2 regions of the Clostridium moutaii genome follow, and region 1 is predicted to be linked to the other one. Evidence: riboswitches for the same ligand, from Rfam matches in the RefSeq annotation. Region 1 holds a riboswitch; the other holds the start of a gene.
What was found. A riboswitch is a leader RNA that binds a small molecule or an ion and turns the genes downstream of it on or off. The one in region 1 is predicted to bind S-adenosylmethionine.
Positions count from the first base shown of each region.

Region 2: linked by a shared signal. The riboswitch ahead of AB8U03_RS12375 (methionine ABC transporter ATP-binding protein) and the one ahead of AB8U03_RS09480 (pyridoxal phosphate-dependent aminotransferase) in region 1 are both predicted to bind S-adenosylmethionine.

Region 1 covers NZ_JBGEWD010000008.1:1,022-7,424, reverse strand. The annotation lists gene AB8U03_RS09495 (flavodoxin family protein) at 1-124, shown strand, start outside; gene AB8U03_RS09490 (DUF1648 domain-containing protein) at 317-1,453, opposite strand; gene AB8U03_RS09485 (GntR family transcriptional regulator) at 1,477-1,863, opposite strand; gene AB8U03_RS09480 (pyridoxal phosphate-dependent aminotransferase) at 2,148-3,323, opposite strand; SAM riboswitch class I at 3,464-3,564, opposite strand; gene AB8U03_RS09475 (DegV family protein) at 3,616-4,476, opposite strand; gene AB8U03_RS09470 (hypothetical protein) at 4,650-6,341, shown strand.
Region 2 covers NZ_JBGEWD010000012.1:11,015-17,417, reverse strand. The annotation lists gene AB8U03_RS12395 (S1C family serine protease) at 1-1,042, opposite strand, end outside; gene AB8U03_RS12390 (FxLYD domain-containing protein) at 1,029-2,354, opposite strand; gene AB8U03_RS12385 (HesB-like protein) at 2,377-2,715, opposite strand; gene AB8U03_RS12380 (DUF4317 domain-containing protein) at 2,901-4,085, shown strand; SAM riboswitch class I at 4,169-4,272, shown strand; gene AB8U03_RS12375 (methionine ABC transporter ATP-binding protein) at 4,483-5,262, shown strand; gene AB8U03_RS12370 (methionine ABC transporter permease) at 5,259-5,927, shown strand; gene AB8U03_RS12365 (MetQ/NlpA family ABC transporter substrate-binding protein) at 5,952-6,403, shown strand, end outside.

The DNA of each region.
Region 1 (6,403 bases):
TAGTCTAAAAGTAAAAGTTCTCTTCTATATTATGCGTTTTATTCAAAAAAGATTTGTTTTCAATACTGTTGATAAAAAATATTGGCAAAATCAGGGATGGCTGGATCATAAACGTCCCTGGTAATATAATTGATATCTATATTCATTTGTCAATGCACAATTCACAGTTAACAACGGACAAGCTACAGATTAATCAAAGTTAGGAGTTTATAGTCATGAATTAATAGTTTTGGTTGATTTTCGAATGCTGCCGGAAACTTTCATTTACAATTTATTCTTCACTATAAACTCCTAACTAAACTTCAACTCACAATTCTTAACTTTGAGCAAAAATTGAAATACCTATAACTACAATTGTAAATATAATAATACCTATATATATTGCCATTCCAGCTGGTCTTCCCGCATTTACTGTCCAACCTACACCAAATCTCTTTTCTACAAATATGGATGGATCCTCAGGATTATAATATATGGTGTTTGCCAGTTTCCAGGAATCATCATCATCTTTATTTGTAAGCTCAGATTCATCTCTTTGAAGGCTGTCTTTCCCCATTTTTATATTACTGCCTCCCTGTCCGATCTTTAATGATAGAATTATGCTGGCTAAGATTGTAATTGTTAAAAAGGCTATTATTACAGCATTGGAAAATGCACTGCTTACATCAATCACTTTAAATATTTGAATTGTACCAACACTTAACAAAATATCAGTGGCAGAAGCAAGGATCACCATATATATAGACCAGCTTCTCCTAAATATACTGTTCTTCTTTACGGATTCTTCCGGATTTAAAGAACTAATCTGCTGTTTTGACCATCCAATTCCCTTGTAAACTATAAAAGATATAAAAGTGATTATAATTTGTGCAAGCGGCATCTCCCAGATCAAAAATTTAGATTTTATCTGGTAGCCTGTAATATTTCCCGAAAAATCCCAGTGAGTGGGTACCTTATAGGGCAAAGAAGAATAATGGGTATAACCTAAAATTATATTTATTATAATTATAAATACCGGAATCATGAAAAACCAGACTGACACCAGCATGTCACTTTTTTTCTTGGAAAAATCAATATCTATTGTTACAACTTGTTTTTTACCCTGAAGCCACAACTTCTGTAATTTAAGATTTTTTACAGCTCTATTGGATATCATATATACTAAAAAATTTATGAAAACAAAAGCAAATGTAGTAAACAAAATCATGCCTACATTCAAGAATTTATAGTTTAAAAAACTAAACAACAGAATAAAAGGAATTTCTACCACTAAATTGTTTCTTATAAATTGGGTTTTTATATGCTTGATTTCATCTGAATCAGCTTCGTCTTCTGGAACTCTCACTCCAAAAACAATTTCTTTTCTCGTAAATTTGGGAGTCAATATAGTAATTACAAGTATTATAATAAAAATAAAGAATAAATATATACACATAAACAAGTTCTCATTCATCTAATTTCACCTACCTTAATGATTCATTTATCGATTTTAATATATTTTTTAAATATGCCAGAACACAGCTGTAAAATATCATCTATTTTTTTACCCCTCAAATAAGCCTCTGATATTAAATAAGTGAACCCTTCCTCAAGTTTTTTATCAAAATCTTCCGTACTTTCAGGAAGTGTTTCGCTTACTACGGCTCCTTTCCTTCTGTCTATATTCAAGTAGCCATCTGACTTTAATTCATTGTAAGCTTTATTTACCGTATGAAGGTTTATTCCGATATCCTCCGCCAGCTGTCTTACAGAAGGAAGACTTTCTCCCAATTTTAGATTTCCCAGGGCTATTCCTTCTATAATTTGTCTTCTGAGCTGTTCATATATAGGTACTTCTGACTCAAAATCTATTTTAATTATCATAACTGCCCTCCTATTCTATCTGTTATATATAATATATAACAGATAGAATAATAGTGCAATAATTTTTAATATATTATTTTAAAATCAGCTTATCAAAATGCCATTAAGTAGATGTTTTAAAAAATAAGTTTAAAGAAAAAAGACAATTGGGAATCTGACCCCGGATTGTCTTTAACTTTATACTTTAAACTCTGAACTTTAATCTTTGTTCTCTGAACTTTGAATTGTGCATTGTCCGCTGTCAATTGTAAATCATCAATTGTGAATTGTGAATTATCAATTGCTTATCCCTCTCTATAAAATCCAGCTTTTTCCCTGAGTGTTTTCAGTTTTTCAATAGACCTTAAAAGAGTGTCATCCTTTTTTGCAAAATGCAGTCTTATTAAATAATTTATATCCTCCTTAAAGAAGCTTGAGCCAGGCACCGCACCTATTCCCACATCTTTTGCAAGCCACTCACAGAATTTCAAATCATCCTTTACATTAAACTCTGAAACATCTATGAGAACATAATAGGCTCCCTGTGGTTTGACATATTTAAGTCCTGCCTCGCTTAATCCCTGAAGAAACAAGTCCCTCTTTTTAGTATATAAATTTTTCAGCCAATCATAGTATTCCATAGGCAATTTAAGTCCGGCTACAACTGCTTCCTGAAGCGGCGCCGCCGCCCCAACCGTAAGAAAATCATGTACTTTCCTTACATTTTCTATGACTCTCTCATCACCTATGACATAACCTATCCGCCATCCGGTTATAGAATAAGTCTTGGAAAAAGAGCTGCAGCTTAAAGTCCTGTTGAACATACCTGGAAGTGAAGCAAAATAAACGTGTTTATGCGGATCCATCACAATATGCTCATATACTTCATCAGTTATTACAAAAGAATCGTATTTTTCTGCCAGGCCGGCTATGAATTTCAATTCCTCATAAGTAAACACCTTACCCGATGGATTGGATGGATTGCACAGTATAAGAGCCTTCGGCTTTTGCTTAAAAGCATTTTCGAGTTCAACCCTGTTAAAAGAAAAATCAGGCGGGTAAAGGGGTACATATATAGGCTCCGCTCCGCTTAATATTGCATCTGCCGCATAATTTTCATAAAAAGGAGAAAATACTATTACCTTATCTCCGGAATCACATACAGTCATAACAGAGGCCATCATCGCTTCCGTACTTCCACAGGTAACTGCAATTTGAGTTTCAGGATCTATATCAAGTCCCATAAATCTGGATTGTTTTTCTGCAAGAGCTTCTCTCAGGTTTTGTGCACCCCAGGTAATTGCATATTGATGAGGCCCTTTATCCGCTGCTATTTTAAGTGCTTCTCTTATTTCTTTAGGTGGATCAAAGTCCGGAAAACCCTGGGATAAATTAATTGCTCCATATTTATTCGATATTCTGGTCATTCTTCTTATAACCGAGTCAGTAAAATTAACTAGTTTTTTACTTAATTGAGGCATACAAACACATCCTTTCAAATAATTCCATAGTCAAGTGATTCTTTTAGGTCCAGACGGAGCCTGCTCATAAGGATGGGATAAATATCCGTAAACAAATAAAAGTCTGGGGAAACACCTCAGACTTAAAATTGCAAAATACATTCTCATCTTTCAGCTTCCGCTGCAGGATTTGGCACCACTATACAATGTACTGGTTGCCGGGTTTCAAAGGGCCTGTTCCCTCCACCTCTCTTGATAAGTTCAAGATTTATATTTATTGTTTTATTAATTATAACTATTTACATTTATTAAGTCAATGGCTATAATTTTGTTCTTTATAACATATTCCCACAGTTCCAGGTCCGGAATAAACTCCTACTATAGGACTTATCTGTCCTATCATATATGTATTTTCTACATTGGGCAATTTGGAAATTCTATTATAGACATTTTCAGCATCTTCCTGCGCATTGCCATGAACTATATATACATCGCAGGGAGATTTACTCAAAAACTGCCTGCCTATATCTATCATCTTACTTAAGGATTTCTTTCTGCCTCTTACTTTGTCATAGGTAAAACATACTCCCTGATTATCATCAAAATATACTATGGGTTTTATATCCAATACTTCACCTATGGTACCGGATATTTTTCCTATGCGCCCGCCCTTTCTGGCATACTCAAGTGTTCCAAAAACAAAAAGGAAGTGCATTTTACTTTTTATTTTTGGTATATCATCTACAATTTCATTAAAGCTCCTGCCCTGTTCAATGAGATTTCCACATTCCTTTAAAATAATTCCCTCTCCAAGGGAAGTTGACTTGGAATCATAAATATATGTAACTAATTTTTTATGCCTTTGGCTTACCATTTTCAATGCATTATATGTGCCTGAAAGCCCGCTGGAAATCGCCACGGCTATTACATGGGTATAATTTTCTTTTTCCAACTTATCAAAAACCTTTTCCATATCCTCTATTGAGGGCAGGGAGGACTTTGAAATTTCAATGTTCATATTATCATATACTTCTTTTGGAGTAATCTCAATCTTATCTATGTATTCCCTGTTTTTGTATATAATTCTAAAAGGTAAAATACTTATATTATACTTTTTTATGGTTTCACAATCTATATCACAAGCAGAGTCTGTCAAAAGTGCAATTTTTTCCATAAAGTTCCTCCTTTTACTCCTACTTAACTTAAATTATATCATACTAAAGGGAAAATATTCAAATTCTAAATAAGAGATAAGCTTTTAAGGCTATTTTAAGCTTCATCCTGGAAAATATATATATGACAATTATACAACTATACTAAATTTCATGAAAGGAGTTTTAGAACAGTATGGAAAGAATACTTTCAAAAAAAGGTCTATTTAAGATAATTCTGATTTTTTTGGCACTGTTATCTCTGTTTTTATGCCTTTACAGTATAAAACATTATAAATTCAACACACCATCCAAAAATATAACAGGGCAATTTAATCAGTTCAATGGTCATATGGCAAATAGGGACAGAAACCAAAATTCAACCGGTCAAAGGAATAATGGAAACATTCCAAGTGGAAACTGGAAATCATCTGGTGGCAATGTACAAAATCAGAATAATGGAAACGGGACTGCATCTTCTGGCAATGCACAAAGTCAAAATAAGGGAGGCAATATGACAAGGCCTGGTGTAAACGGTGAAAATGGGTTTACTTCTTCAAGCAACAAATTTGCACCATTGCTCACTGTATATCTGGCAATATTTCTTGTATTGTGTGTTGCGATCTATTATTTTTTCACCCGAAAAAATATGAAAATAAATACTAAAGATACTAAAATGCTTGTATTTTCAATGCTTTTTATAGGCTTGTTCTTGAGAATTGCATTATCCACCTCTATGGAAGGCTATGGTGGAGACGTAAGTTTGTTTAAAAGTTGGGCCTCTTCTGCAGCAAATAGTTTTTCTCAGTTTTACGTAAATTCTAGATCCAGCGACTACCCGCCTCTTTATATATATGTACTCTTCTTCATTGGCAAGGCAGCAAGTATAAGTTCAATAAGTCCCTACTATACTCTGCTTTTAAAACTCCCATCAATAATAGCGGATGTAGCTACAGCTTACTTGATATATAAATTGGCTCAAAAATATCTTCCTTTAGGGATAAGTATCTTTCTAAGTGCATTTTACATTTTTAATCCCGCTGTTTTTATAGATTCTGCCCTTTGGGGACAGGTGGATTCATTTTTTACGCTGCTTGTAGTACTTGCATTTTTATTATTATCGGAAAGGAAAACTGTTTTTTCTTCCATATTGTTTACCTGTTCAGTACTTATGAAACCTCAGGGGATTATATTCCTCCCTGTGCTTTTATTTGAACTGGTACGGGAAAAAAACCTAAAGATCATATTGAAGTCTATGGCTGCAGCTCTTGCAACAGCTTTAGTACTCATAATTCCATTTTCCTCCAATCAAAATGCACTGTGGATTTTTAAATTATATTCAAATACCATATCCGAATACCCTTATGCATCTGTAAACGGATTTAACTTTTTTAACTTAATAGGAGCAAATTATGAAAAGAACTCAAATATATTTTTCATATTCAGTTATAAGATCTGGGGAATGGCTGCAATTATTGCGATCACGGTATTTTCGTGGATAATCTACGCCAAGTTAAAAAGCAGAACACTGGCTTTCTCCTGCGCACTTATTCAGATTTCAGGAGTTTTTACCTTTTCTACTGGAATGCATGAAAGATATTTATTTCCGGCTGCTGCACTGTGTATTTTAGCTCTCATCTATTTAAAGGATAAAAGATTTCTCACATTGGTATTAGGATACACTATCACCATATACGGCAACATTTACCATATACTCTTTGGAGCTTTAGGGCGTATGAATTCCAATTCACACAGTCTGATAACTGATGGGATTTCCCTGTTAAATATCATCCTGTTTTTTTATCTGGCAAAGATACTAATTGATATTGCTTTTAGAGGAAAAACTTATACTATTTCAGACAATAATAAACCGTTACATAATATTTAAACTTAGTTTACATTTAGTATGGATTTTTTAAGGGGTTTTTAAGGTTAAAAGACAAAAATTAA
Region 2 (6,403 bases), on a different contig from region 1:
GTTCATTTCCCTCAACGGCCTGGATTGTGGCTGAAACTTCTATATTCCCATTATCTGTTCCACGACAGAGCATATTATCTATTTTTACAGATACGGTTTGGAGATAACCTTTCCTAAAATCTTCATAGGCCGTGCTTTGCTGCCAGCTTGCTCCAAGAAGAGAATAGGCAGTTACATAGTCATTAGAATTTAAGCTGTTGTAAAAATATGAAACTAAGTAAGCGGCATCTTCATTAGTGGGTTTCTGGTTTTTATCTGAAGTGATATCCTGAGATGAAAATTCATATGTAGTAGGATTAGCCGCCCAGTTATTTATCATGGAATCAACCTGAGTTATTGGTATGCTGAAACCTATGGATTCATCATCTATTTTTGCAGAATTTATGCCTATAACCTGTCCTGTATTTCTATCCAGAAGAGGACCACCGCTGTTGCCGGGAGATATAGGAGCAGAAATCTGATAAACATTTTTATACTGATAATTTTCCAGAGTGAAGCTTCTGTTTAATCCACTTATTATACCGGTGGTAGCTGTGTTTTGAAACCCAAGTGGACTTCCAAGAGCTATTATTTCGTCTCCTATGTCAGCCTTTTTATTTTTCAAAATCTTCATAGGGCTTTTTCCACTTAAGTTATCAACTCTGACTAAAGCCACATCTGTGATTTCGCTTTTGCCTATGAGTTTACCTTTATATGTTGTAGTATCAGCCATTTTTACGGTTATGGAAGATCCATTGTTCACCACGTGTGCATTGGTTACTATATCTCCTTTTGTATCATATAAAAAGCCAGAACCGGTTATATTTTCGCTGCCATTTTTTACTTCCAGGGATACAACCAGTTTTTGATTTTCATGTATTATTGCCTTTAAATTTTTGGGCTTAGGAGCACTTAGTGCTTCAGCCACATCTCCTAATTTAGATGAACTTCTAGAGGATTTAAGACTTATATTTCTATGTATAATTATACATGCAACAGCACCAAATACTACAAGGGCTATTGTTATAAGAAGGGAGATTACAAAATTTCTATTTATTTTCATAATTGTCCTCCTGTGGCAAGACCCAGGTTATATTTGTAATTTTAATATGATGGCCTTTTGATGTCCCATATTCTGTATTCTCAAATTGACCTGTGTCATTTATATCCAGATGGTTAGGATATACGTAAGTAGAGTCACTTCCCAGTTCAGTATTGTTGGAATCATACATGGTATAGTATATCTGCACTGAACTTATTGGCTTTGTAGCTATATTTTTAATATTTCCCTTGATTACAAAATCCCCATATTTATTTACAGAAGTGGAAGTGGAAGTTACTTCTACTGCATTGGTCTTATTATTTTTGTCTTCCATAGCTGCTGAGGCCATGGCATTCTGAAGTCTGGTTTGTTCAGCCGCTTCAAAGGAATTTTTTTCAGATATTATAATTTGTTTAAAATTAATTAATTTCTTATCATTTGGATTATAAGTAATACCCTTGTTTAAAGTTTGAAGGGCAGAAGTAAAATCATTTTTCTTCAAGTATTCGTTTGCAGTATCATAAGCTATGCTGCTTATTCTCTTTCTGAGTTCCGCAGCAGTTTCACTGGCTTCTTTTACATTGTAATTGGATATTTTATTGAGGAGTTCAGCCAAATCCTCTATACTGCTTTTATTATTCATTTCGTTTTTTATCTGTAGTACAGTTATACCCATCTTCTTATTGTCTATGTTTTTATTTAATAGGGAATAAAAAGCTCCAGCTTTATCTGATATTAAATTACTGGTCTCATCCAGTTCATTTAAAGCTTTATTATAATCTTTTTTCTTTATGTAACTGTCTAGAACATTTATATGGGAGTTTACAATTTCACCATCCTGTAAAAATTTTTTATCCGCCTTTAAAGTTTCATTATTTGGACGTAAGCTTAAAGCTTTGTCTATTATTGGATAAGCACCTGATATATTACCTTGAAGTGCCATGTTTTCAGCAGTTATTCTATTTTTTTCTACACTTTTTGAAATAGAAACCTGATAGAAATAATAGGTACAGGTTAAACTTACAGTAATTACTGCGGATAAAAGAGGCATGACCACATTTATATTTTTATAAAAAGGAATTTTACAGCAAGTTTTATTGTTATCTTCTTTATTTAAATTAGAATCTGTTATATTGACATTTGGTTTATCTAGAGTTAAAGCATTCACCCGATCCTTTTCTATGTTTTGTTTTAGGGCTTGCCTTATATTATGAACTTGAATGGTGCTGTCATTTAAATTTTCCTCTTTAGTATTATCTTTTAAATTGGTTCCACATTTTTCACAAAATAAAGCTTCACTGGAAACTCTAGTTCCGCATTTATAACAAAACATTGTGTTATTCTCCTTAAAATTATTAATTTTCGCATCCATGGCAGCTTTCGCAATTTGAAACATCAGGATTAAATACAGGTGCTATAGTGAATTTCCCGTCTCCAAGGCCATTTTCACTTCCACAAAGGAATATAAAACCACTAAATTGTACGAATAAATTCTTATCTACTATAAAGCTTATATCCTTTACCTGTTGAATTAAATCATTATCAGTTTTATTGTCCACACTTATGTTGAAACGGGGACCATGACAGGACATACCTTCTAAATAGATTCTTATTACATCACAAGTTATATTGTTTTCAGTCAAAAACTTTTTAAATTCGCTATAGGCTATATCGCTTATTTTTATAAAATTCATATAAAACCCTCTCTTATATATAATAATTTATTTTTTGTAAGTAGATAAATATACTTTATATGTATTGTATCAAAAATTTTATATTTGTACTATAGTAATTTATTTATAGCAAATATTATTATATTTTGTTAAAATAAGTATGTATAAGATAGAATCACTTAATTTCATAGAGCGGAGATGTAAACATGAATAAAAAAGATTTAGCAAATATAAGGAAGGAATTTAAATTGGGAAGCTATAAGCTGCCTATTAAAGAGGTCTACAGCGTATATTTAAAAAAAGATAATGGAGAAATAATAACCAGAGAATTGGAACATTTTGAAATGATGGAAATAGAAAAAAGAGAACTTTATTTAAATAATTTTAAGAAGGTGCTCACAGGTTCCCTGGATTCCAAGATATTTGAATTGAATTTTAGAGAAATGGAAAAGGAAAAAAATCCAGATGATAGTGAAAATACTCAGCGTATATTGTATAATGCTTTAAATTCCAAGGAGAGCATAGCTGAATTCGGAGATAAAGTAGTGGATAAAATATCTAAAAATTACACTTACGATACAGATGTAGTGATAAATTTTATAAAAGCAGAGTATTACAGCAGCAATAAAAAAAATGAGGATGAAGGAGATAGTGACATAGAGGATTATGTGCAGGCCGTAGAATTTTTATTGTGTAGTGTAAATAAAGTGGAAATTCCCAAGAAAGTATTAAAATTTGACTATACTGAAATGAAATTCAAGCCAAATTCTGCACTGGACATGATTATAAATTTAAATTCTCCCCTAGATGGATTTATGTTTCCAAGTTTTACATGTCAGTATGTAGATGTAAATAAGATAATATATTACTCTTCAAAGGCCAAACAAATTAATGGTACTTTTGTAGAGAAGGTACTGGATTGTACAATAAAACCTACAGCAGTAGAAGAAAAAGAAAATTTTAATGCCATATTGGGCACTGCAGTAGGAGGCAAAATAAAACCGGATATTATGCAGGATATATATGAAAAGATAAATGAAAAGCTTGATGAAGAAGACAGGGAAGAAGAACCAACCTTAGATATGAATGAAGTTACAAGGGTACTGGGTGAAAGTGGTGTAGAAAGTGTACAATCTATTAAAAATGCCTTTCAGGAAGTATGCGGGGAAGATTATGAGTTTAAAGCCAGGAATGTAGTTCCTGATTTTAAAAGTAAATCTATAAAGATTGAGAATGAAAATACAAGCATAACCATAAAACCACAGGATTTAAGCAGTGTAAGGCAGGTAGTGGATAAAAAAGGCAGGAAATGTCTATTAATAGAGCTGAAAGAAGATATGGTTGTAAATGGACTTAACCTGGAGACTGAGGAGATAGAGGATTATATTTAAATTTTTAATTTTCCAGTAAAAAATTTATTGACAATGTTTAATATTGCTGATATACTGATTGTCATAATATTAAATATTGAATAAACTTATTAAGAGAGGTGGAGGGAAAGGCCCTATGAAACCCAGCAACCAGTATTGATTAATGCATTGGTGCTAATTCCTGCAGCCTATAGCTGAGAGATGAGGTAATCATGAGAATATAAACTCAGGGGTTTCCTCTGAGTTTTTTATAATTTAATTAAATACAAATTTTAAAGGTTGACCAGAAAAACTGGAGACTAAATTTTGATTTTTATAAGATTTAGTCTCTTTTTTGTTTTGCCGCAATTTATTTTAATTAAAGAGAAAGATGGTATATAGGCAATTATTAAAAGAAAGGAGGAGGAAGGAAATTATTATGATAAGTGTACAAAATTTAAGTAAAACCTTTAGTACGCCTAAAGGTAAAATTCAAGTACTAAAAGATATAAATCTTAAAGTGGAGAAAGGAGATATTTTCGGAATAATAGGCTTTAGCGGAGCTGGAAAGTCTACAATGATACGCTGCTTAAATAGGCTTGAAGAACCTACTTCAGGCACTGTACTCATTGGAGACAAAGATATTACTGCTATGGATAAAAACGAACTTAGAGAAGCTAGAAAAAAAATTGGAATAATATTTCAAGACTTTAATTTATTTGATTCAATGACTGTATATAAGAACGTAGCTTTTCCTCTAAAGATATCTGGTTATCCTGAACAAAAGATAAAGAATAGAGTGCATGAAATATTGAATTTAGTAGAGCTGAGTGACAAGGTGGATTCTTATCCTGCCCAATTAAGCGGAGGTCAGAAGCAGAGAGTGGGTATAGCCAGGGCACTGGCCAATGAACCAGATGTGTTATTAAGTGATGAAGCTACCTCCGCATTAGATCCACAGACCACTTATTCCATATTGGAGCTTTTAAGGGATATAAATAAAAAACTTAATTTAACTATTCTGCTTATAACCCATGAGTTGGATGTTATTAAATATATCTGCAATAATATGGCAGTGATTGAAGAAGGTAAGATTGTGGAAACAGGAAGCACAAATTCAGTATTTTTAAATCCTAAAAGTGATACTGCTAAAAAGTTTGTTAAAATAATGAGAAATCTCAGTGTGAATTCCGATTATCCTGGAGGTGAGGTAATATGACTGATGATTTTAAAATGTTGATTCTAAAAGGATTGTCGGAAACCATAGAAATGGTAATTATAGCTGGCTGCATAGCACTGCTCATCGGGCTGCCGCTTGGAATTATTTTGGTTGTTACTAAAAAAGGACATATTTTAGAGCATGAAAAATTAAATAAAGTATTGGCTGCTATAGTAAATGCAATAAGATCCCTTCCTTCTATAATATTAATTGTGGTTTTACTGCCATTAGCCAGATTGATTGTAGGAACTACATTGGGTATGAAGGCAGCTATTGTTCCCATATCCATAGGAATAGCACCTTTTTTAGCTAGAATTATTGAAACATCAATAGAAGAAGTAGAATGGGGAAAAATTGAAGCAGCTTTGGCTGTGGGAGCAAAACCATTTCAAATTATATTAAAAGTTTTAATACCAGAAGCACTGCCTTCACTTATAAGAGGGATTACAATTTCAATTATATCCATTATTGAATTTACTGCTGTAGCTGGTGCTATAGGAGCAGGAGGATTGGGAAGCCTGGCAATACGTTTTGGATATGAGAGATTTCGTGAAGATATTATGGTAGCTACTGTTGTGCTGTTAATTTGCCTGGTGCAGATCATACAGTTTTCAGGAGACCATATTTCTAGATATGTAAATAAAAAAAGATATAAATTTGATTGATTATTTTAAGGGAGATGAATTAATATGAAAAAGAAAAGTGTAATATCATTGATGCTGGTGTTGGTTGTAGGATTGTTTTCAGGCTGTGGAAACAGCAGTGATTCAAAGAGTACAAGCAGTTCAAGCGATAAGAGCAAGAGTGTTACAGTGAAGATAGGAGCTGCAGCAGTGCCCCATGCGGAAATATTAAACCACATAAAACCTGCTCTGGCAAAAGAGGGAATCAATTTGGATGTTGTGGTACTGGATGATGAGGATCAGTTAAATCCAGCTTTACAGGAAAAACAGATAGATGCAAATTATTTTCAGCATTTACCTTATTTGGAGTCTGTAGCTAAAGAAAAAGGATACAATTTTGCAGTAGCTGGAAAGGTTCATGTGGAGCCAATAGGTTTTTATTCTGATAAAATTAAATCAAAAGATGAGCTCAAAAGTGGAGCCAAAATTGCAATACCTAATAATCCCTCCAATGAATA